Regions from separate parts of the Parageobacillus sp. G301 genome, predicted to be linked through region 2. Evidence: predicted binding sites of a transcription regulator. Region 2 holds the regulator's gene; each other region holds the start of a gene.
The links. Region 2 encodes Rex, which represses fermentation and respiration genes when NADH is low (regulators of the CRP and FNR family bind a similar motif). Its sites were predicted from a motif close to TTGTGAAATATTTCACAA; they were not measured.
Positions count from the first base shown of each region.

Region 1: QSJ37_RS02855 (cytochrome ubiquinol oxidase subunit I) is a predicted target of Rex. The motif match lies at 2,247-2,264, and genes of this name have one in related genera.
Region 3: QSJ37_RS07490 (DUF2249 domain-containing protein) is a predicted target of Rex. The motif match lies at 1,737-1,754, and genes of this name have one in related genera.
Region 4: QSJ37_RS03410 (hemerythrin domain-containing protein) is a predicted target of Rex. The motif match lies at 4,156-4,173, and genes of this name have one in related genera.

Region 1 covers NZ_BSDB01000001.1:532,264-537,796, forward strand. The annotation lists gene cydB (cytochrome d ubiquinol oxidase subunit II) at 1-756, opposite strand, end outside; gene QSJ37_RS02855 (cytochrome ubiquinol oxidase subunit I) at 758-2,164, opposite strand; gene QSJ37_RS02860 (hypothetical protein) at 2,619-2,948, shown strand; gene QSJ37_RS02865 (ABC1 kinase family protein) at 3,261-4,934, opposite strand; gene QSJ37_RS02870 (phasin family protein) at 4,988-5,287, opposite strand.
Region 2 covers NZ_BSDB01000003.1:273,937-279,469, forward strand. The annotation lists gene groL (chaperonin GroEL) at 1-1,583, opposite strand, end outside; gene groES (co-chaperone GroES) at 1,679-1,963, opposite strand; gene QSJ37_RS17120 (CPBP family intramembrane glutamic endopeptidase) at 2,246-2,980, shown strand; gene QSJ37_RS17125 (YdiK family protein) at 3,027-3,167, shown strand; gene tatC (twin-arginine translocase subunit TatC) at 3,182-3,928, opposite strand; gene QSJ37_RS17135 (twin-arginine translocase TatA/TatE family subunit) at 3,949-4,104, opposite strand; gene QSJ37_RS17140 (redox-sensing transcriptional repressor Rex) at 4,101-4,757, opposite strand; gene moaC (cyclic pyranopterin monophosphate synthase MoaC) at 4,747-5,268, opposite strand; gene QSJ37_RS17150 (ABC-F family ATP-binding cassette domain-containing protein) at 5,393-5,533, shown strand, end outside.
Region 3 covers NZ_BSDB01000001.1:1,467,150-1,472,682, forward strand. The annotation lists gene QSJ37_RS07480 (TIGR04053 family radical SAM/SPASM domain-containing protein) at 1-673, opposite strand, end outside; gene QSJ37_RS07485 (molybdenum cofactor guanylyltransferase) at 746-1,333, opposite strand; gene QSJ37_RS07490 (DUF2249 domain-containing protein) at 1,438-1,671, opposite strand; gene QSJ37_RS07495 (nitric-oxide reductase large subunit) at 2,023-4,386, opposite strand; gene QSJ37_RS07500 (Crp/Fnr family transcriptional regulator) at 4,613-5,305, shown strand; gene QSJ37_RS07505 (DUF2249 domain-containing protein) at 5,375-5,533, shown strand, end outside.
Region 4 covers NZ_BSDB01000001.1:637,325-642,857, forward strand. The annotation lists gene QSJ37_RS03390 (nitrate reductase subunit alpha) at 1-755, shown strand, start outside; gene narH (nitrate reductase subunit beta) at 745-2,217, shown strand; gene narJ (nitrate reductase molybdenum cofactor assembly chaperone) at 2,234-2,782, shown strand; gene narI (respiratory nitrate reductase subunit gamma) at 2,784-3,488, shown strand; gene QSJ37_RS03410 (hemerythrin domain-containing protein) at 3,564-4,097, opposite strand; gene QSJ37_RS03415 (thiamine pyrophosphate-dependent enzyme) at 4,231-5,533, opposite strand, start outside.

The DNA of each region.
Region 1 (5,533 bases), on a different contig from region 2:
TCCTTCGCGTTTATTGGAAATGAAAAAGTATGATAATCCAACAGCAAGCACAATTAATACGGCAATAATAAGCTCAAGGATAGGGCGAACCTCAAAAATATCTGTCATAGACCAAGAAAGTCCTACAAAGATGACAAGTGATCCAAATACGGCCAACACCGATTTTTTAGCCAATGCAGCCGACCGCTGTCTGATCTCTCCTTCTGTTTTTAAAGATAGGAAAGTCAAACCATGCAATAAGCACAGCAATGTAATCGTAAAGCCGCCCCAAATGGAATAGATATTAATAATATCCGAGAACCCGGCTTCCATATTCATATCTTTATGGATCGGCACACCTTTAAGCATGCTTGTAAACAGAACGCCTAGAAGGAACGGGGGCAGCATGCTTCCGAAAAAGATCACCCAGTCCCAAACATTCGTCCAGCGCGCATCTTCAACTTTGCGGCGATATTCAAAAGCAACGCCGCGTCCAATTAGGCTCAGCAAGACTGCCAGCATCAGTAAGTAATAGCCGCTGAACATCGTTGCATACCAGTGCGGAAATGCGGCAAAAATGGCGCCCGCTCCAGTTATTAGCCATACTTCATTCGCGTCCCAGAAAGGACCGATTGCATTCACCATTACGGTCCTCTCTTTTTGATTACGGGCTAGAAACCGAGTCGACATTCCTACGCCAAAATCAAAACCTTCAAGAAAGAAAAAGCCGATAAAGAGTACAGAGATTAAGATAAACCAAATTTCACTCAATTCCATCTTAAACACCTGCCTTACTGAATGGATCTATGGATGCCGTTGAATTTGCATCTTGATGTTCTATCGGTCCTCGTTTAATTTCGCGAACCATCAAATAAACCATCACACCTGCAAGAATCGTGAATATCAGTGTGTACATAATGATGGAAAATAAAACGGTCCCTGCAGAAACATTTGGTGATACAGCGTCAGCTGTCGTCATCAATCCAAATACTGTCCATGGCTGACGACCCACTTCGGTCATGATCCATCCGAAAGTGTTTGCCAAAAACGGAAACGAGATAGCCGGAACAAGGATTTTCAAGAACCTACTGCTTTGCAGAAGGCGTCCCTTTTTCCACAGATACAGACCAATCATTGATAATAATATCATCGCCGTGCCAAAGCCAACCATTAAACGGAAGCTCCAATACGTCGTTTTGACTGGAGGGATATAATTCGTACCTTCGCCAACGATTGGATCGTATTTTTTCGCATATTCAGCTTGGAGAGTTTTCATTCCTTTTAAACTGCCTTCAAATTTAGAATAAGATAAATAGCTTAATGCATAAGGAATATTTAGTTCAAACTTATTTTTTTGATTCTTTGTATCAATCCAAGCAAATACTGACCATGGTGCAGGATCAGGCGTATCTTCCCAAATGCCCTCTGCAGCTGCCATCTTCATCGGCTGTGTTTTCACAAGATATTGTGCTTGTGCATGTCCGCTGAAGGCAGTACCCAAACTGCCGACTAAACCAATAATTAAGGCGATATTCATGGATTTTTTGTAAAATTCAATATGTTTCTTTTTTAATAGATTATAGGCACTTACGCCAGCAACGAAGAACGCTCCGGTACACAATGCACCTGTGATGACATGCGGAAACTCCACCCACAATTGTCCATTCGTTATAAGCGCAAGAAAGTCAACCATTTCTGCCCTGCCATTTCTAATTTCATAACCAACAGGCACTTGCATGAAGGAGTTAGCTGTTAAAATCCAAAAACCGGAAAGCATAGACCCAATAGATACAAGCCAAATGCTTGCCAGGTGTACTTTTTTAGGCAAACGATCCCAGCCAAAAATCCAAAGGCCAATAAAGGTAGATTCCATAAAGAAGGCAAGCAATGCTTCAATGGCCAATGGCGCCCCGAAGACGTCACCGACAAATCTAGAATAATCCGACCAGTTCATCCCAAATTGGAATTCCTGAATAATTCCTGTTACAACCCCTACCGCAAAGTTAATCAGGAACAAATGCCCCCAGAATTTCGCCATTTTTTTATAAATTTCATTTTTCTTCACTACATATAATGTCTGCATCAAAGCGACAATAAATGCTAGGCCAATGGTAAGCGGCACAAAGAAGAAATGGTAGATGGTAGTCAAGGCAAATTGTATCCTTGCCAACATTACTGGATCCATCGTAGTTCCTCCTTTAAGTTAAGTATTTCCTCAGAATTGGCCTGAGGCGATGTCATGTTCATAATTTCACATAACTAACTATATGTTCAAAACTTCACATAACTAGCACTTACTCGATCGCATTCCTCCCTTAAGAATTCATTAGAGCATGATCTGAGGTGATATGATGTTCATAAATTCACAAAATTAAACATTATTAACATGAGTAACATAAAAACTGTACAAAAAACTGGCCACTTTCTGAAGTGACAAAAACAGCTCTATGAACGAGAAACTTACTAATACTATAACAAAGAAACGATCATAAATTCTTTGACAGTTTGACAAATGTGTTACAAAATTACGGCGAAATTCGTAAAATAAATAGATGATTGATAAGGGGCAAGTACATAATCACATTTGAAAGCGAAACATATAGTACTGGTACCAGAAGAAAAAAGGAGGAAATATTCTTATGGGGAAACATGATAAAGAAAATTACCATGATGATCAGGAAGAATTAAGAGAAAGTGTCTCTGTTAAACACGACAAAGATGGTCTTACCATTTATATCAATATTTATAACAACAATAATCTTGCAAACCAAGGCGGTAAAGCTGGTACTAAACAAGCAGCAGAAACCGGCGGACAGATCAATGGAAAAGGGCCGAACGCAAACCAGGGCGGACAGATTGCTAAAGAAGGTGGACAAAACGCAAACCAAGAAGGACAGATCGCGAAAAATGGCGGAGAGAATGATTTAGTCGAGAAAAATAAAACTAAAATAAACACGGATGAAGTTTAAGATGGAAAGGTCTTAGGGGATCGGGGCGACCACAACTATTGGAATGTCCAAGAGGAGGTCGTCCCCGTCTTTTTTCTTCTTTTTATATTTTTAACTGAAGATAATATGTATTGTTTATATTTTCTCTTTCCTCTACATTATCCACCATTGTACTTGTACTTACAGAACAACTACTCCAAAGATTACAACGAAAAACACTTCTCCTCCGTCACTCATTTTCCACCACTCATTTTAATTTCGCACACTTCAATCGAAATATTTAAGAATCACCCGCTTTCACCGGCGTTAGTCGGTAAGTGGGGGTAGTTCCATTTAAAATCTTCCCGATCTAAAAATCGAATATAAAAGCCAGCAAAACATTAAGGTAGCAACGCAAAAGCCAATCTCGATCGCCGGAATTTTCCACAATAATGTCGATTGTCTTCCCATCGACGAGCCGATAATAATGCCAACCATAATGATGCTGAAGGAAAGCAAAACAATGCTAAACGATAAACGGTTACTGATTTGGTCTAATTTTCTCAATAGAAAATCCAGGTCAGGGATGCCGATCTCCAGGCGTACTTTCCCTTGATTCATCAGTCTCGTTAATTCTTTTATATTTTTCGGCAAATCCACAAGCAGTTCCCCATAATCGGAAAAGCGTTTCCATGCCATTTCCGCTACGTTTTTCGGCCGCATCCGCTCCTTTAGCAGCTGGCGGCCAAACGGTTCGGCAAAGTCGATAATACTAAAGTCGGGATCCAATTTTTCCACGATCCCTTCCACCGTCAGCAGCGCCTTCCCTAACAACGTTAAATCGCTTGGGATGCGGATCGAGTGGCGGAATGCAACATGAAGCAAATCCTGAACTGCCTCGCCGAGACTGACTTTGCTCAACGGAATATGATAATATTTTTCTCTCAATTGCTCGATATCTTCACGCAACTGGCTTACATTTACCTCATCCGGCACCAAGCCCATATCTCCGATCGTTTTCATGACTCCATCGGTGCTTTGGCGCATCAAAGCGATAATTAAGGAAGATAAATGATATTTCATTTCTGGAGTGATTCTCCCTACCATGCCGAAATCAATGAACGCAATCACGTCTCCCGACAAAGCTAACACATTTCCCGGATGGGGATCTCCATGAAAAAAGCCTTCCATAAAAATTTGCTGAAACATTCCCTTCGCCAGCCGCTCCGCTAGAATTTTTAAGTTATAGCCGTGTTGTTTCAGCCGCTCCAGTTCCCCTAATTTGATGCCTTCTACATATTCCATCGTCAATACTTTTTTTGTTGAATAGTCCCAAAACACTTTTGGCACATAAATAGTTGGATCGCTTTGAAATTGTTTGGAAAATTTCTCGGCATTGCGCGCCTCTACGGTGTAATCGAGCTCTAGGCGAAGCGATTTTGATAGCTCGTCCAATATATCGCGTATCTGATATTGCACCGCCCACTCCAAGCGGCGTTCCGCGAGAGCGGTTAAATCTTGAAGAATTTCCAAATCTGTTTCTATAGTCGATGCGATATGCGGCCGCTGAATTTTCACCGCTACCCTTTCACCGGAATGAAGGACCGCCCGATGAACTTGCCCGATCGAGGCGGCGGCAAGCGGAGTTTCCTCAAAAGAACGAAAAATATGGTCCAGCTCTTCCCCCAGCTCCTCCTTGATAATGCGGCGAACATCGGCAAACGAAAAAGGCGGGACTTGATCTTGCAATTTTTCCAGTTCACGAATAATGTGTTCTGGAATTAAATCGGGGCGCGTGCTAGCCAGCTGACCTAATTTCACGAAGGTCGGGCCTAGTTCCTCGAGCACAAGGCGGATGCGCTCGCCAATCGTTTTTTCATCCTTCTTTTTGCCTACACGCAGCCGTTGCGGAAGGGAAAGAAACTGGGAAAAGCCGATTTCCTCAACCACCATTTCAAAGCCATGGCGGAGCAATGCAACAGCAATATCGCGATAACGGCTTATATGGCGCATTCTTTTTCCAATCAATCCGTCCAGCCCCCTTAATGGACATGGGCCCCCGTGGGACCCCTGTTCGATTACTAATCTTCTTTTTCTTCTAATTCTTCTAAGCGGCGGATTCGTTGTTCTAATTGTTGCAGTTCGTCCTTTGTCACCAAATCCAATTTATCGATCACTTGTTTGATCTGTTCGCGCACGATGCGTTGCAATTCTGCTTTTCTTTCGTCTGTTTGCTGCTTCCACTGTTCAATAATATCCTTCGATTCTTCAAGCGACAATTCTCCTTTTTTCACCAACTCATCAATTAATTTTTCCACTTGCTCCTTGCTCGCTAACGCTAATCCGAGTCCAAACGCCAGTCCTTTTTTAAGAATGCCCATAAGCTTGCAGCCTCCTTTAAGTTTTTACATCATGATATCACTTTCACAACGTTGTGTCGAGCGCTCCTATTCTCCGTGAAAGCGCCCCTCCCATTGACCAATAAAACATTTCCCCGCTTTTTATAGATTTCCTCCCAAGATGTCTTTTTTGTTAATTTTCCTTTTAGGCTGTCTTTTTATGAATCAAGCTTTGTCTTCTGTTTCAATAAGAAAAACGCACCTGTTTATATAAAAAAGCACCGACTT
Region 2 (5,533 bases):
CCGCCTTTGTTTTCTTCTGGTTTGTCAGCGACAACTGCTTCAGTTGTTAAGAACATAGCGGCAACAGAAGCTGCGTTTTGAAGTGCGGAACGAGTTACTTTTGTTGGGTCAACGATACCAGCTTCAATCATGTCTACCCATTCACCAGTAGCAGCGTTGAAGCCGATACCAGGTTTTTCTGTTTTTAAGCGTTCAACAATGACAGAGCCTTCCAAACCAGCGTTTTGCGCGATTTGGCGAACTGGCTCTTCAATTGCGCGAAGAACGATTTTCACACCAGTTGCTTCATCGCCTTCTGCTTCAATCGCAGCAACTTTGTTGTATACGTTCATTAATGCTGTACCACCGCCGGCTACGATACCTTCTTCGACAGCGGCACGAGTAGAGTTAAGCGCGTCTTCAATGCGCAATTTGCGTTCTTTCAATTCTGTTTCTGTAGCCGCACCAACTTTGATTACCGCTACGCCGCCAGCTAATTTTGCTAGACGTTCTTGCAATTTTTCGCGGTCGAATTCCGAAGTAGTTTCTTCTAATTGCGCACGGATTTGGTTGATGCGGGCTTTAATGCGTTCAGAATCGCCAGCGCCTTCTACGATTGTTGTATTTTCTTTTGTTACAACAACTTTTGAAGCGCGGCCAAGTGATGCGATTGTTGCAGATTTTAATTCACGTCCTAGCTCTTCGGAGATGACTTCACCGCCAGTTAAGATTGCAATGTCTTCAAGCATTGCTTTACGACGATCACCGAAGCCAGGAGCTTTAACTGCTACGGCAGTGAATGTACCGCGAAGTTTGTTCACTACTAATGTCGCAAGTGCTTCGCCTTCGACATCTTCTGCGATGATTAATAATGGTTTGCCTTGTTGAACTACTTGTTCTAAGATAGGCAAGATGTCTTGGATGTTAGAGATTTTCTTGTCTGTGATTAAGATATATGGATTTTCAAGCACTGCTTCCATTTTTTCAGTATCTGTAATCATGTATGGAGACGCATAACCGCGGTCAAATTGCATACCTTCCACAACATCTAATTCTGTTGTGAAGCCTTTTGATTCTTCTAATGTGATAACACCGTCGTTACCAACGCGTTCCATTGCTTCTGCGATTAATTGGCCAACTTCTTCGTCAGCTGCAGAGATAGCCGCAACTTGAGCAATCGATTCTTTTCCTTTGATTGGTTTGGAGATTGCTTTTAATTCTTCTACTGCCACAGCGACCGCTTTTTCAATACCTTTACGGATGCCCATTGGGTTAGCGCCAGCTGTAACGTTTTTCAATCCTTCGCGGATCATTGCTTGCGCTAAAACTGTTGCCGTTGTTGTACCGTCCCCAGCAACATCGTTTGTTTTGCTTGCAACTTCAGCAACAAGCTTCGCACCCATGTTTTCAAATGGATCTTCTAATTCGATTTCTTTCGCGATCGTTACACCGTCATTCGTAATTAATGGAGAACCGAATTTTTTCTCTAATACAACGTTACGGCCTTTTGGACCTAACGTTACTTTTACCGCATCAGCTAATTTGTCCACACCACGTAACATCGCACGACGAGCTTCTTCGCTGAATTTAATTTCTTTTGCCATACCCCGTTACCTCCTTATGAAATAGAATCGTTAAGTATTTTGGTTAAGTATTTTGTTAAGTATTATTTTTGCATATCTATGTTATCAACGCTATATTAACCAATAACAGCTAAAATATCGCTTTCACGTAAAATTAAGTATTCTTTGCCATCATATTTTACTTCTGTACCAGCATATTTCGAGAAGATAATACGATCGCCAACTTCTACTTCTGGAGCTACACGTTCACCGCTGTCAAGCACGCGACCTTTACCAACAGCAACTACTCTGCCTTCTTGTGGTTTTTCTTTCGCAGTGTCTGGCAATACGATGCCGCTTGCAGTTTTTTCTTCTGTTTCAATCACTTCAATGACAACGCGATCACCTAATGGCTTTAACACGGAAAACAACCTCCTTGATAATAATTTTCTCCGTTCTTATTAGCACTCGTCTTAACTGAGTGCTAACACACTTATAATATTAATGAACTTCTCTTTTTTTTGCAAGTGGGAAACACCAAAAAATAATATGTTTTTTCTCGTTTCCTGCCCTTTTTAATTATTTCACATTTCTACAAAGCTTAAACAACCGTCACCAACTCTTTTTTATCATTTTTTATAGAAGATGTGCTACAATAACGAAAAAGTATCACTATAATTTTTTCGATAAAGGGGTAAGTTTCATTGAAACGACGCTACTGGTATGTCATTATTACGTATGTCATCATGCAGCTATCAGGCATTGCAGGGGTCCCATTGTTGCATTTTCTTGGTGTTGGAAAACATGCAAAAAATGACTTTGTTGCAACAGAGATCGCCTCTGGCTATTGGGCGGTTATCAGCTTTTCCATCGCCTTTCTCATCATTCTCATTTTCTTACGTGAAGATATAAAACAGCGGCACACCCGTTATAGCGTTCCGTTGTCTACGGCATGGATGTGGGCCATTGGCGGCGTCTTTTTAGCCTTGTTTACCCAAAGCATTGCCGCTAATATTGAATGGCGCTTGCTCGGCATCGAGCCCGGTTCAGAAAATACAAAACGAATTGTCGAGATTATTCGAGTCACCCCATTATTGATGGTCGTTACTTCTGTCATCGGACCGATTTTAGAAGAAATTATCTTTCGCAAAATTATTTTCGGAACACTATATCAAAAATATAATTTCTTCATTTCCGCACTAGTTAGTTCTCTTTTATTTGCGGTTGTCCACATGGAGTTCGAACACCTGCTGCTGTATGCGACAATGGGATTTACCTTTGCGTTTCTTTACGCGAAAACAAAGCGTATTTTCGTTCCGATTTTTGCCCACGTCACTATGAATACGTTCGTCGTATTAATACAAACGATATTTGCGGATGAGATAGAAAAAATGATGCGGCAAACAGAACAGATACAACTCATTATTGGAGGCTTTTAGTACGATGAAAAGGTCACCATTACAATTCGCTTTTTTCTATTTCCTTATGGGCATCTTATTCACTTACTTGTCGATTCAAAGTGCGGATGAAACCATTTGGAATTTTTTCACGATCGTTCTTGCGATAATAGCTACGCTTGATTTTGGAACTGCGATACGTCTGTTAGTACTTTACTTTAAAAAATGAACCTCCCGCCGCATTCACGGGAGGTTTTCTTGTTCCGTCTGCGCCAATAGCGCTTTGCGATAAGCTATTTTCGAAATCCAAATGCTCACTTCATATAAAATCGAAAGCGGAATCATAACAATGACTTGTGACAGCACATCTGGCGGCGTAATGGCCGCCGCTAAAATCAATAGCGCTAAATAAGCATATTTGCGCACCTTGATTAATAACATCGGTGTAATCAAGCCAAGCCTTGTTAAAAACATTACAACTACCGGAAGCTGAAATACAATTCCAAATGGCAAGATCAGGTGAAGCAAAAATTCAAAGTATTCATTAATCCCTATCACCTGATGAATGCCGAGACGGGACGCTAAATTTTGCATAAAACGAACGACGAAAGGAAATAAGATGAAATACGCAAAACTAATGCCAGCTAAAAAGAGAAAGATCGAAATCGGAATGTAGCTTAACGTGACTCTTCGTTCCTTTTCATACAGCCCAGGACTGACAAACGCCCAAATTTGATAAAGCAGAACTGGCGCGGTAAGAACAAACGCAAGAACAAACGCAAATTGAACATAAATTTTTATTGGATCTGTTAAACGAAAGGCGTTCATCGTTAATTCCTTCGCTTCGTCCGTTCGCTGCAAATATAAAATGACGGGCTCCACGAAAAAGAAACTAGCAATAAGGGCAATGACAAAAAACACAAGAACAATAATAAGTCGCTTTCGTAATTCTCCCAGGTGTTCGTACACCGACATTTCTTTATCGTCCATACTTCAATCATCCTAACAAATCATAATTGGTCTGGTTTTTTTTCATCCTCGTCTGTTAATCCTTTAGTGGCATCCTTAAATTCCCGCAGCGATTGACCGAGCGATTTGCCCAGCTCCGGAAGTTTTTTCGTTCCAAACAATAATAAAATAACAAGCACAATTAACAAATATTTCACTTTTGATTCTCTCCTTTATCGGCCGGATAATTTTTTAAGAAATAGACTAATGATTGCAATTCAACCGCTAAATCAATATGATGGACACGAATATGTTTCGGTACGTTCAATCGAGCGGGTGTAAAGTTTAAAATTCCTTTAATCCCTTTTTGAACGAGACGGTCCGTAATCCATTGAGCGGCAGGAGCCGGTACGGTCAAAATCGCAACAGGAATTCCTTCGTGAAGGCGATTTTCCAATTCATCCAAATGATATACTGGCACACCGCCAACTTCTTTTCCTACTTTCTTTTGATCGACATCAAATGCCATCACAATTTTTGTATTATTATTTTTTGTAAAATTATAATTTAAAAACGCTGTCCCTAAGTTCCCGACTCCAAATAACGCCACTTCGGTAATTTCATCTTGATCAAGCGTCTTGCGAAAAAAAGATAATAAATAATTGACATTATATCCGTATCCTTTTTTGCCAAGCGCACCGAAATAGGAAAAATCACGACGAATGGTCGCGGGATCAACTTTTACTGCCTCACTTAATTCCGCGGAAGAAACTCGTTGTTTTCCTGAAGCATGTAAATTTTTCAAAAAACGGTAATATAGTGGCAAACGTTTTGCAGTTGCTTGCGGAATTTTTGGTTGTTCATTGTTCATTCGCAAATCCCCCAACACTACTGTTTTCTCGTTGATAATGGCCTGATTTCCCACCTGATTTTTCCACTAAATAGGTTGGGCCAATCACCATCCCTTTATCTAGCGCCTTACACATATCATACACGGTCAGTGCACAAACAGAAGCAGCCGTTAGCGCTTCCATCTCCACACCTGTACTTCCTTTTGTTTTTACCGTTACGGTGATCAGTAATTGGTAAAGCGCTTTTTCTTCCTCGACATGCCATGCAAATTGGATGTCGACACCTTTTAACATAAGAGGGTGGCACATTGGAATTAAATCAGACGTTTTTTTTGCGGCCATAATGCCAGCTACTTGCGCAACAGCAAGCACATCCCCTTTTTCAATCATGCGATTTGTCATTTTCTCGTAAATTTCTTTATTTACGGTCACGCTCGTTTGTGCTACCGCTACTCGAATGGTATCCTCTTTTTCCGTAATATCGACCATTTTTGCACGGCCTTGTTCATTAAAATGTGTAAATGATGACACGCATATCTCCCCCATTTATAAACTATACACTATTTTTGGGCATCTGTCTTTTATCGTTTTGTTTTATTGCGATAAGAAAACAAATTACGCTACACTATTATTGTTAAACGAGAGGTGAACAACAATGATTATTTTACAAGTCAATCAACTGACAAAATATTTCGGTGCTGACCTTATTTTATCGAATATAAAATTAGAAATACAATCCAAAGATAGGATTGCGCTCGTCGGAAGAAACGGAGCAGGAAAATCGACACTGTTAAAA
Region 3 (5,533 bases), on a different contig from region 2:
CTGCTGTCGTTTTTATGTCAAACGGGACGCGCTTGCTCGTTTCATAAAGCCAACGAAACACTTTTTCATGTTCCACCGGCGAAATCATATCTGACTCTTTTCCGCGGCCTGTCGGCACAAGGAAAAAGACGCTCCAAAGCACACATTTTAGTTTTTCAACCAACTCTGCCATTTCATCAAGCACATGGACGTTATATCGAGAGATGACGGTATTAATTTGCACTGGAATATCAAGTTCATGTAAATATTCAATCGCTTTTATGGTCAAATCAAACGAACCGGATGTTCCACGAAAACGATCATGAATTTCCGCGTTTGGCCCATCTAAACTAAACGCCCAACGAGAAAGGCCAACTTCCTTCGCTTTCCGAATCGCTTCCTTTGTCACGTTCGGCGTCGCACTTGGCGTCATTGAAACATGAAGTCCTTTGTCAATCGCATATTTGGCAAGATCATATACATCTGGGCGCATGAGCGGGTCCCCGCCAGTAAACACGAGAAGCGGCTGATCCATCTCATATATATCATCAATTAACTTTTTCCCTTCTTCGAATGTCAATTCGCGCGGATCGCGGTGATATTGCGCTTCCGCTCGGCAATGAACACATTTTAACTGACATGCCCTTGTTAGTTCCCAAATCACAATAAACGGATTTTCGTTAAAGTCCCTCACTATTGTTCCCCTCCTTGTTCTCATTGTACTGCATTGGAGAGGACACTAATGTGATAAATATCACAAAGTGACTTATGTCACAATATCGTCAAACTCATTCGGCGTGTTTACATTGCGAAAGACGATCTCATCTTCCCAAAAATCTTGCTCGTTAACATAGTGGACATGGCAATGGCGAAAAAGCGATTTCATCCTATTATCTTGTGCCTGTAGAAGTTTTTCGATCTGCTTGCATGTTCGCCGATGATATATGCCAACTAACGGCTGAATTCGGCCGAAATGCGCACAGATAATCGCATCAAACTTCTCGTTCGCATATTTAGCAAGTTTTGCCGCTGCTTCTGGACGCATATACGGCATATCGCACGGAAGCACAAATATCCATTCCGCTTCGCATTCTTTCATGACCGTATAAATTCCAGCAAGCGGTCCTTGGCCACGATACCGTTCATCGTCCATAATCACTTTTTCCGCCGTCTTTTGTCGAAAACAGTCTATTAGCGAAGGATGGCTAACAATATAAATATCCTCTACTACTGCGCGTAACGTTTCCACAGCAATTTCAAAAAAATATTTTCCGTTAAATTTGGCAAACGCTTTCGGGCTGCCAAAACGCCGCGACCGCCCGCCGGCAAGAACCACTCCTGCCATTTTGTTCATTCATTTTTCCCCTTTCACCAAAATCTTTGTTTTACTGTACCATGGAAGCAACAAAAAAAAAAGATTCCCGTCATTCTTTCGGGAATCTTTTTTAGCATTCATGTTTATTTTTTGCCGATTGCGACTCGCCAAATTTCTGGTCCTTCTTCCAAGTACTCCCAAGTAAATTGGTCTGGACGTTCCATCATAAACTGATAATGCAACGGACGCGGATCATGGTCATTCGTTAATTCCATCACTTCACCTGGTTTTAAGCTATCGAATAAGCGAAAGATCGCAGGGTGTCTTTCTCTTGGCTCATAGTCAGGCGCATGAATTTTTGCGGCAAATTGATTCATACTTATTGCCTCCTTTATAGTATAATTAATTATGTATACATCATAATCATTTCTGTCGTTTGTCGTAGTGACGAATATCACAATTGATGGATGAAAATTCTCAATGCCTGTGAAAGGAGAAATGATGATTGGAAGAGCTTGTTGGCTTTTGTTCGCAGTGCGGCAAACCAATTCATTGTTTTCATGGTTTCTTAAACGGCGTCATTTGCGACGAAAAAGAAACATTATACTGTTTTCAATGTCACGAGAAAAAAGAAAAAATGCAGAAAACCTAACAATAAACAAGATAGAAAGCGCTATCATAGAAAGATAAAAAGAATCACAGCACAAATGGCTGTGATTCTTTTTTGTTTATTCTTCTTTTGTTAGATCGACGACCGGAAGCGCTTCTCCCTCACCGTGTGTCGGTTTACGCAAATGGAATAGCGCTTTTACGCTGAACCCCATAATCACGATGACACCAATTAAGAAAATCGTATCTGGAACAGCACGGATCAGATTCAAGTTTTGCACAATATCTTGTTGTAAAAACTCTGGAGAGCGAGATGCCCAATAGCCTTTTTCAAAAGCTTCTTTAATTTGCAGAATGCCGACTGGCAACAACGTCACTGCAATCATCCCTGCAAGCCCGATATTGAGCATCCAGCATGCAAATTTTAATAATTTATCGTTCCATGCTTCCGGTTTCACGATATTGCGCAATGAGTAAAGCAGCACGGCAATACCGAACATTCCGTAAACACCCATCATCGATCCATGGCCGTGGGCTGGTGTTAAAAATTGCCCGTGTTCAAAGTAGCTGACTGCCGGCAAGTTGATAAGGAATCCAAGCACACCCGCGCCGACTAAGTTCCAAATTGCCGTAGCAATTAAGAACCAGAATGTCGATTTATAAGGGAAGTTAACCCCGCCGTCGCGCATCATTTTATACTGTTCATATGCTTCTAAAATCAGCAATGTAAGCGGAATGACTTCGAGCGCTGAGAAGACGGCGCCAAGCGCAATCCATATTTCCGCCGAACCGTTGTAATAATAGTGGTGGCCGATACCGATGACCCCGCTGCCAAGCAAAATCGTAAATTGGAAATATAATGCTCTTACTGTAGATTTTTTTGTAACAAGTCCTAATTGCACTAACAAAAAGCCGATAACAACAACCGCAAACACTTCGAAAATTCCTTCTACCCACAAATGGATAATCCACCAGCGCCAGAAATCTGCCATTGTAAAGTTCGTGTCTGGCTTAATAAAGAACGCAAAGATGTAAAAGAACGGCACCGCAATTGCAGAATAGAACAATAAGTGAATTAGTCCGCCTTTATCACTTTCCCGCTTCAATCCGCTCTTAATGCCGCGGAAGACAATAAACAGCCAAATAAGCATACCTACTACTAAGATAATTTGCCAAATGCGTCCAAGCTCAAGATATTCCCAACCTTGATGGCCGAGCAAGAACCAGTTGTTTCCTAAATATCCGTTTACTCCAAGCCATTCACCGATCATGCTGCCGCCGACAAGAACGACAAGCGCCCAGAACAAAATGTCAACAAGAAGCCCTTGTTTTTTCGGTTCATGTCCGCCGACAAGCGGTGCGATAAAAATCCCCATACCTAACCATGATGTTGCAATCCAAAAAATTGCTAGTTGTAAATGGTAACCTTTCGCAATGTTAAACGGCAGTAAATCGTGAATCCATTTGATGCCGAAAAAGCTGTCTGGTTCTATATAATAATGGGCAAGCAACGCGCCAAACATCGATTGAACGAAAAACAGCACGGCTACGATTGTAAAGTATTTTGCTGATTTCACTTGCGAAGGGGTTAATGGCTGCTTGCGCAAATCGATAACTGGAAATTGTCCTTCTTTATATGCTTCTTGCATGCTCAATTGATAACGATGGAAGAAGTACAAAATAATCGCGACAAATAAAATTAAGATGGTCACACTTGCACCGCTCCACCACATGGCGGAAAACGTCATTGTATTTCCTGCATCTTTGTAATAAGGCCAGTTGTTGGTGTACGTAATATTGTCACCGATACGCGGAGTGCTTGATAACCAAGCTGTCCAGAAGAAGAAATCGGCAATTTGCTGAATTTGATCGCTATCCGCAACCCAAGCGCGATTTGTTTTTGGCATATCCGATTCTTTAATCAACCCTTTTTGCAAGCCCCAACCATCACCGTTTGTAAATACATCGCGGTAATAGTCACGAACTTTTTGAAGCCCATATACTTGTGCATCTGTTAACACAAGCACATCGGTAATTGGATTGTAGCGGTTTTTCCGCATTTCTTTAATAACTTTATCCCGAATGATTGTTTTTTCATCTTTGGATAGCTCAGAGAATGGCTTATCATACAGTTCTTTTGCTTTATACTCTTGCATTCCTTCCGTATAAATCTTCAACGCTTCTGCTGTATAATCCGGCCCCATGTAAGAACCATGTCCAAGCACTGTACCGTAATCCATTAATCCGTATTTCTGGAACACGGACTGCCCACCGATAATTGTTTCTTTCGTCATTAATACGTCGCCGCTTTCGCTTCGGACCTCTTTCGGTCTTGGCGCCATTTCTTTAAAAATCCAGTATCCGCCAACTAGCAAGACGGTAAAACTGATCAAAATGGTAAAAATTAATATAGATTTAAGAAAACTATTTTGTGTTCGACGTTCAGGACGTGGAGACGTACGAACCGATCGATTAATTTCCATAAATAACCACCTTCCTATCATTAAATTCGCCTTCATTGTAACGCTGCAAATGGGATTAGAATGTGAGGTACGGCAAACGTTCGCTATGATTTTCATCACTATGATTTACGTCACAACTCTTTTATGGAAAATGTTATAAAATTAAGTTGGAGGAAGCATTGTTCCTTCTTATTGCTTAAAACAATACGACTATTTTTTTATATATAAATTTAAGGAGAGATTATCTATGACAAATGATTGGATGAAAGAGAGATTAAAAAGCGTACCGCTTTTCCGTGAATTATCCGATCATGAGCTTGAATCGCTTGTGGCTATTTCTCATGTGCGCGTCTATAAGCCGCGGACGTTTGTATTTATGCAAGGAGACCCGCTCGAGCGCGTCTATTTCGTTCATTCCGGGACGGTAAAAATTTACAAAACCGATATGAGCGGGAAAGAACAAATCATCTCGATTTTGCAGACAGGTGAAATGTTTCCGCATACCGGTTTTTTCTTAAAAGGCACGTACCCTGCGCACGCAGAAGTCATCGACGAAGCGACGTTAATTGTGATCCCAATCGCTGACTTCGAACAAACGTTAATTTGCTATCCAGAGGTATGCATTAAATTATTTCGCGTCATGGGCGAAAAAATCGTTGATTTGCAAAAACGTTTAGAAGAACAAATTCTTCATAACACATATGAACAAATTATTATGCTTCTGTTGCGCTTAACGAAAACAAATGCGGTACCGCAAGGGAAACTTTACCGTTTGACTGCTCATGTGACGAATCGAGAGCTTGCCAACATGATCGGCACCTCACGGGAAACGGTAAGCCGAACGCTCAGCCAATTAAAGCGAAAAGGATTGATTGATATTAATGAAGATGGATTTTACCTTATTGATAAAGAAGGATTAGAAAAAGAAATCTTTTTCTAATGGATGTGACGAAAATCACAACGCTTGAAAATGAAAATTACTATCATAAAAAACAAAGGAGGGATTTCGTTGGGAAAGATCGTAGAGTTGGATGTCCGCGAGGATTTACAAAAGAAAATCGAACCGTTTGAAAAAATTATGAACACGATTAAACCGCTTCAAGCGGGGGATACGTTTATTCTGCATGCGCCGTTTAAACCGATCCCGCTTTTTCCGATTATGAAAGCA
Region 4 (5,533 bases), on a different contig from region 2:
TCGATTTAGCGAAAGAACGTGAAGAAGAATGCTTTACGTTCGAGCAAATTACCGCACAGCCAAAAACAGTCATCACTTCACCGGCGTTTAGCGGCTCAGAAAAAGGCGGAAGACGTTATTCACCGTTTACGACGAACGTCGAACGGCTCATTCCTTGGCGGACATTGACAGGACGTCAGTCGTATTACTTGGATCACGAATTAATGCATGAATTTGGCGAAGCAATGGCAACGTTTAAACCAATCTTGCAGCATCGCCCATTTTCGAAAAAACGTCCGGACGTCAAAGGAAAAGAAATCGTTCTGAATTATTTAACACCACATAACAAATGGTCGATTCACAGCATGTACTTTGATGCGCTGCCAATGCTTACGCTGTTCCGCGGCGGTCCGACCGTCTGGATCAACAAAGATGATGCCGAAGAAGCCGGCATTCGCGATAACGACTGGATTGAATGCTTCAACCGCAACGGCGTCGTTGTCGCACGCGCTGTTGTCTCTCACCGTTTGCCGCGCGGTATGGCATTTATGCACCACGCCCAGGACCGACACATTAACGTTCCTGGTACGAAACTGACAAACAACCGCGGAGGCACGCACAACAGCCCGACACGCATTCATATGAAACCGACCCATATGATTGGTGGGTATGCGCAATTAAGCTACGGATTTAACTATTACGGTCCAACTGGAAACCAACGCGACTTGTATGTCATTATTCGCAAATTAGAGGAGGTCGATTGGCTTGAAGATTAAAGCGCAAGTCGGCATGGTTATGAATTTAGATAAATGCATCGGCTGCCATACGTGCAGCGTCACTTGCAAAAATACGTGGACAAATCGTCCCGGTGCAGAATATATGTATTTCAACAACGTCGAAACAAAACCAGGGATCGGTTATCCGAAACAGTGGGAAGATCAAGACAAATATAAAGGCGGCTGGGAGCTCAAAAACGGGGAACTCCAGTTGAAATCCGGCTCGAAAGCAACCCGTCTGCTTAACTTGTTTTACAACCCATACCAGCCAACGATTGATGATTATTATGAACCGTGGAATTACGATTACGAAACATTGACCACTAGCCCCGAAAAACACCATCAGCCGGTTGCTCGCCCGAAATCGGCGATCACCGGCGAGTTTATGGAACTATCTTGGGGGCCAAACTGGGAAGACGACCTTGCCGGCGCCCATATTACCGGATTGAGAGATCCAAACGTTGTCAAAATGGAGCAGTCGATTCAAGCGGAGTTCGAAAACGTCTTTATGATGTATTTGCCGCGTATTTGCGAACATTGCATCAATCCATCGTGCGTCTCGAGCTGCCCGTCAGGAGCGATGTATAAACGCGACGAGGATGGCATCGTCCTCGTTGACCAAAACGCATGCCGCGCCTGGCGTTATTGCGTAACGAGCTGTCCATATAAAAAAGTATATTTCAACTGGCAAACAAATAAAGCGGAAAAATGCACGCTCTGCTTCCCACGCATTGAAGCGGGCATGCCGACGATCTGCGCGGAAACGTGTGTCGGCCGCATTCGTTACATCGGCGTCATGCTTTACGATGCCGACAAAGTGAAAGAAGCGGCGAGCGTAGAAGACGAAAAAGAGTTGTATCATGCACAGCTTGGCATTTTCCTCGATCCGCACGATCCGGAAGTGATCGCAAAAGCAAAAGAAGAAGGTATTCCGGATGAATGGATCGAAGCGGCGCAGCGTTCGCCGATTTATAAAATGATTGTCGATTGGAAAATCGCGCTTCCGCTTCACCCGGAATACCGCACATTGCCAATGGTATGGTACATTCCGCCATTAAGCCCGATTATGAACATGTTTGAAGGAAAAGGAAGCAAAGCGAATGCGGAAGACATTTTCCCAGCGATTGATGAAATGCGCATCCCAATTCAATATTTAGCAAATTTATTAACAGCTGGAGATGAAACACACATCCGTATTACGTTGAAAAAAATGGCGGCGATGCGTTCCTATATGCGCGCGCGTCAAACAAACAAACAACCCGATATCAGCATGATAGAAGAGCTCGATTTAAGCGAACAAGATATCGAAGACATGTACCGTTTATTAGCGATCGCCAAATATAAAGACCGCTTCGTGATTCCGGCATCCCATCGCGAAGAAGTCGCCGAATTATACGCGGAACAAGGAAGCTGCGGTTTATCATTTGCCGGCGGTCCAGGTGCTTGCGGCACGCTCTCTTAATACGAGGTGATAAATGATGGATCAAGAACAAATGCAAACCGTGTTTTTATGCATATCCCATTTATTGTCATATCCTGATGAAGAATGGGCAAACTTGCTAGATGACTGCCTAGAAGCAATCCATACTGTACAAAATGATGCAATCGTCAATAATATCTCGACTTTTATTCATCACATACAAACAATCCCTGCTCAGCAGCGCATGGAACAATATGTCGAAACGTTCGATTTCGGCAAAAAAACAAATTTGTATGTTACCTATATGAATACAGGCGAGCAGCGCGAGCGCGGTTTGGAGCTTTTGCAACTAAAACAGCGTTATAAAGCGGCCGGTTTTGATACGACCGACCAAGAACTCCCTGATTATTTGCCGCTAATGCTTGAGTTTGCCGCCTACGCGGAACAACAATATGTTGTTCCGCTCTTTGAAACATATGCAAACAATATCGATGAAATCCGAAAACAGCTCGCAGCCATTGAAAGTCCTTATACCGCTATTTTCGACGCTATTTTCCTGGCGTTCGAAGAACTTGGTGTGAAGCCAATCCCGAAAGGAAGTGTGTGATATGTTGGAACAATTTCTTTGGGTCATTTTGCCTTACATTGTCCTAACGATTTTTATCGGCGGCCATATTTGGCGTTATCAATACGATCAGTTTGGCTGGACGTCCAAATCAAGCGAAGTATTGGAAAAAAAGCAGTTGCGCCTCGGCAGCCTTCTTTTCCATTGGGGAATTTTATTTGTTTTTATCGGACATGTCATGGGAATTCTGATTCCTGAAGCCGTTTACGAAACGATGGGCATTTCGGAAGAAGCATACCACCTCATCGCCCTTGCTGGCGGTATTCCGGCAGGATTGGCTGCTCTGACCGGACTAATCATTCTGATCCGCCGCCGCATAGCAGTAAAACGCGTTAGAGTAACAAGCAGCCGTGGAGATTGGATCGCTCTCCTTTTCCTCGCGATTGTCATCCTAACCGGATTTTCTTCTACGCTGCTTAATATCGATTCTAACGGCTTTGACTACCGAACAACAATCGGTCCATGGTTCCGCGGCATCCTAATGTTCCAGCCAAATCCAGCTTATATGGAACAAGTGCCAATCTGGTTTCAAATTCATATTATCGCAGCATTAGGCATTTTTGCCGTTTGGCCATTTACAAGATTGGTGCACGTGTTTAGCTTGCCGCTCCGTTATCTTAAACGAAACTATGTCGTTTATCGTAAACGCATGCCTAAGCAAACGGAACAACTAAACAACATTCATTAATATGCTTCCCCCTTTCGCATAAATAGAAAAACGGGATACTCCTATTTTTATGAGGAGATATCCCGTTTTTTTTTTCTATATTTTGCTTATTTTTTCGGACAGCTCTTCTTTTTCTTCATCCGAGAATAGCCGCTCAGCCATCGGGAATAACACATTTTCTTCTTTCATAAAGTGTTCCGACAAAATGTGATATGCTTGGTTAACCATATCGGCAAGCTCCATGGCGCTTTCCCGATCGACCGCTTCTGGAAGCTCCGCTGTTTTTGTTAAAAAAGATGCGATTCGTTGTTTCGCTTGTTCGTGTTCATACTCCATGACCGCAATCGGACCGGATGTTCTTCCGATATATCGAGCCATCATTGGAAACAACACACCTTCTTCCCGCTCTGAGTGCGGATCTAACTCATAAATAAATGCTAGAACATTTTTCCGTAATGCAAGCAAGCGTTCTTTCCAATTTTGCACTTCATCATTGTTGCCAATAGTCTGTGCCAGTTCAAAAAGATCATGCATTTGTTCACGCAATAGCTCATGCTCCTGCTTTAAACGCTCTAAACCTGAACATAACTCCACTTCTTCGTGCCCGACCATATGACAAAATGAATGCATTATCCATTCCCTCCTATTGTTTCTTTGTCATGATTGTACCTTGTTTTTCGCAAACACGTTGTGAGCGATATCACACCCCAATATAAAGAAACAATCACACAAGAAAACCTCCTGCGTGATTGTTCCGCATTTTTTATAAATCCGGATGTTCATGCTTTGCTTTTAGTATGCGCCATCTTCGCTCAACTTCTTCTTCCAGTTCCATCAAAAGATCTCGGTTTTCTTCTTTTAATAAATGTTTCGCTTTTCCCATATATTTTAGCCATTCGCTTAACGGAATGCGCCGATTTTTTTCTTCCGGATCATACGTAATAGTTGTTTTTCCACGTTCTACTTCATATAGCGGGAAGAAACAAGAATCTACCGCCGCTTTCAAAATTTGTTCTCCGTATCGTTCTTCCGATTTCCAGTTTAGCGGGCATGTAATAAGCAGCTTGCCGTATACCGTTCCTTCATGCTGGGCATACCATTGCGCTTTCGCCGCTTTTTTCACTAAATCTTGCGGAAACGCTTCTGCTCCCGTAAACACGTAAGGGATGTTCGTCGCCGCCATAATTTGCGGCGTGTCTTTATGATGAAACGCCTTTCCGCGCTGCGTTTTTCCAACTCCCGTCGTGCTTGTCATATGTCCCATCGGTGTTGAATAGGACATTTGGGAGCCGGTGTTCATATATCCTTCATTATCATACTCGATAATAATTAATTTGTGGTTGCGCAGGGCAGTTCCGATGGCGGATCCCATTCCGATGTCCATGCCGCCGTCGCCTGTGACCATCACAAATGTCACATCATCAGAAACATTGAGTTCTCCGCGGCGTTTCATTTCGAAAAATGCTTCCACCATTCCTGACAAGGTTGCCGCCCCGTTTTGGAATAAGTTATGGACCATCGTTTGTTTATGCGAGCTATATGGATAAGCAGTCGTTACAACGTAAGCACACCCAGTCTGGAATAAGACGACAACATCGCCTTCAATTCCTTTAAAAAATAGCTCTAACCCTGGGAAAATTCCACATCCTGGACAAGCGCCATGCCCCGGAGCAAGTCGTTTCGGTTTCGCCGTTAATGCACGAAGTGGAGGGATTTTTACTTTTAGCCGCTTCGTTTCTTCATCTTGAGTAACTTGAATTAATCCCGTTTTAAACGAATCTCCATGCATTGGCTCGATTACTGGCTTTTGCCGCTTTTCAGGGCGGCCCGGCACATGTCCAAAATAATCAAACGGCTTTTCTGCGTATCCTTTTTCCATTGCCTCGATCGCCATTTGGAAAAACGCTTCCGCATCTTCCGCATAAAAATCTTTCCCACCAACGCCAAACACGCGGCTTAACACGATCGTTTTATTTTCTTTATCCTCTTTTAAAGCTGATTTCACTTCATGTGTCATGTTCGGCCCATGTGCTCCGTACGAATCCGCCCGTTCTCCGATAAGAAGT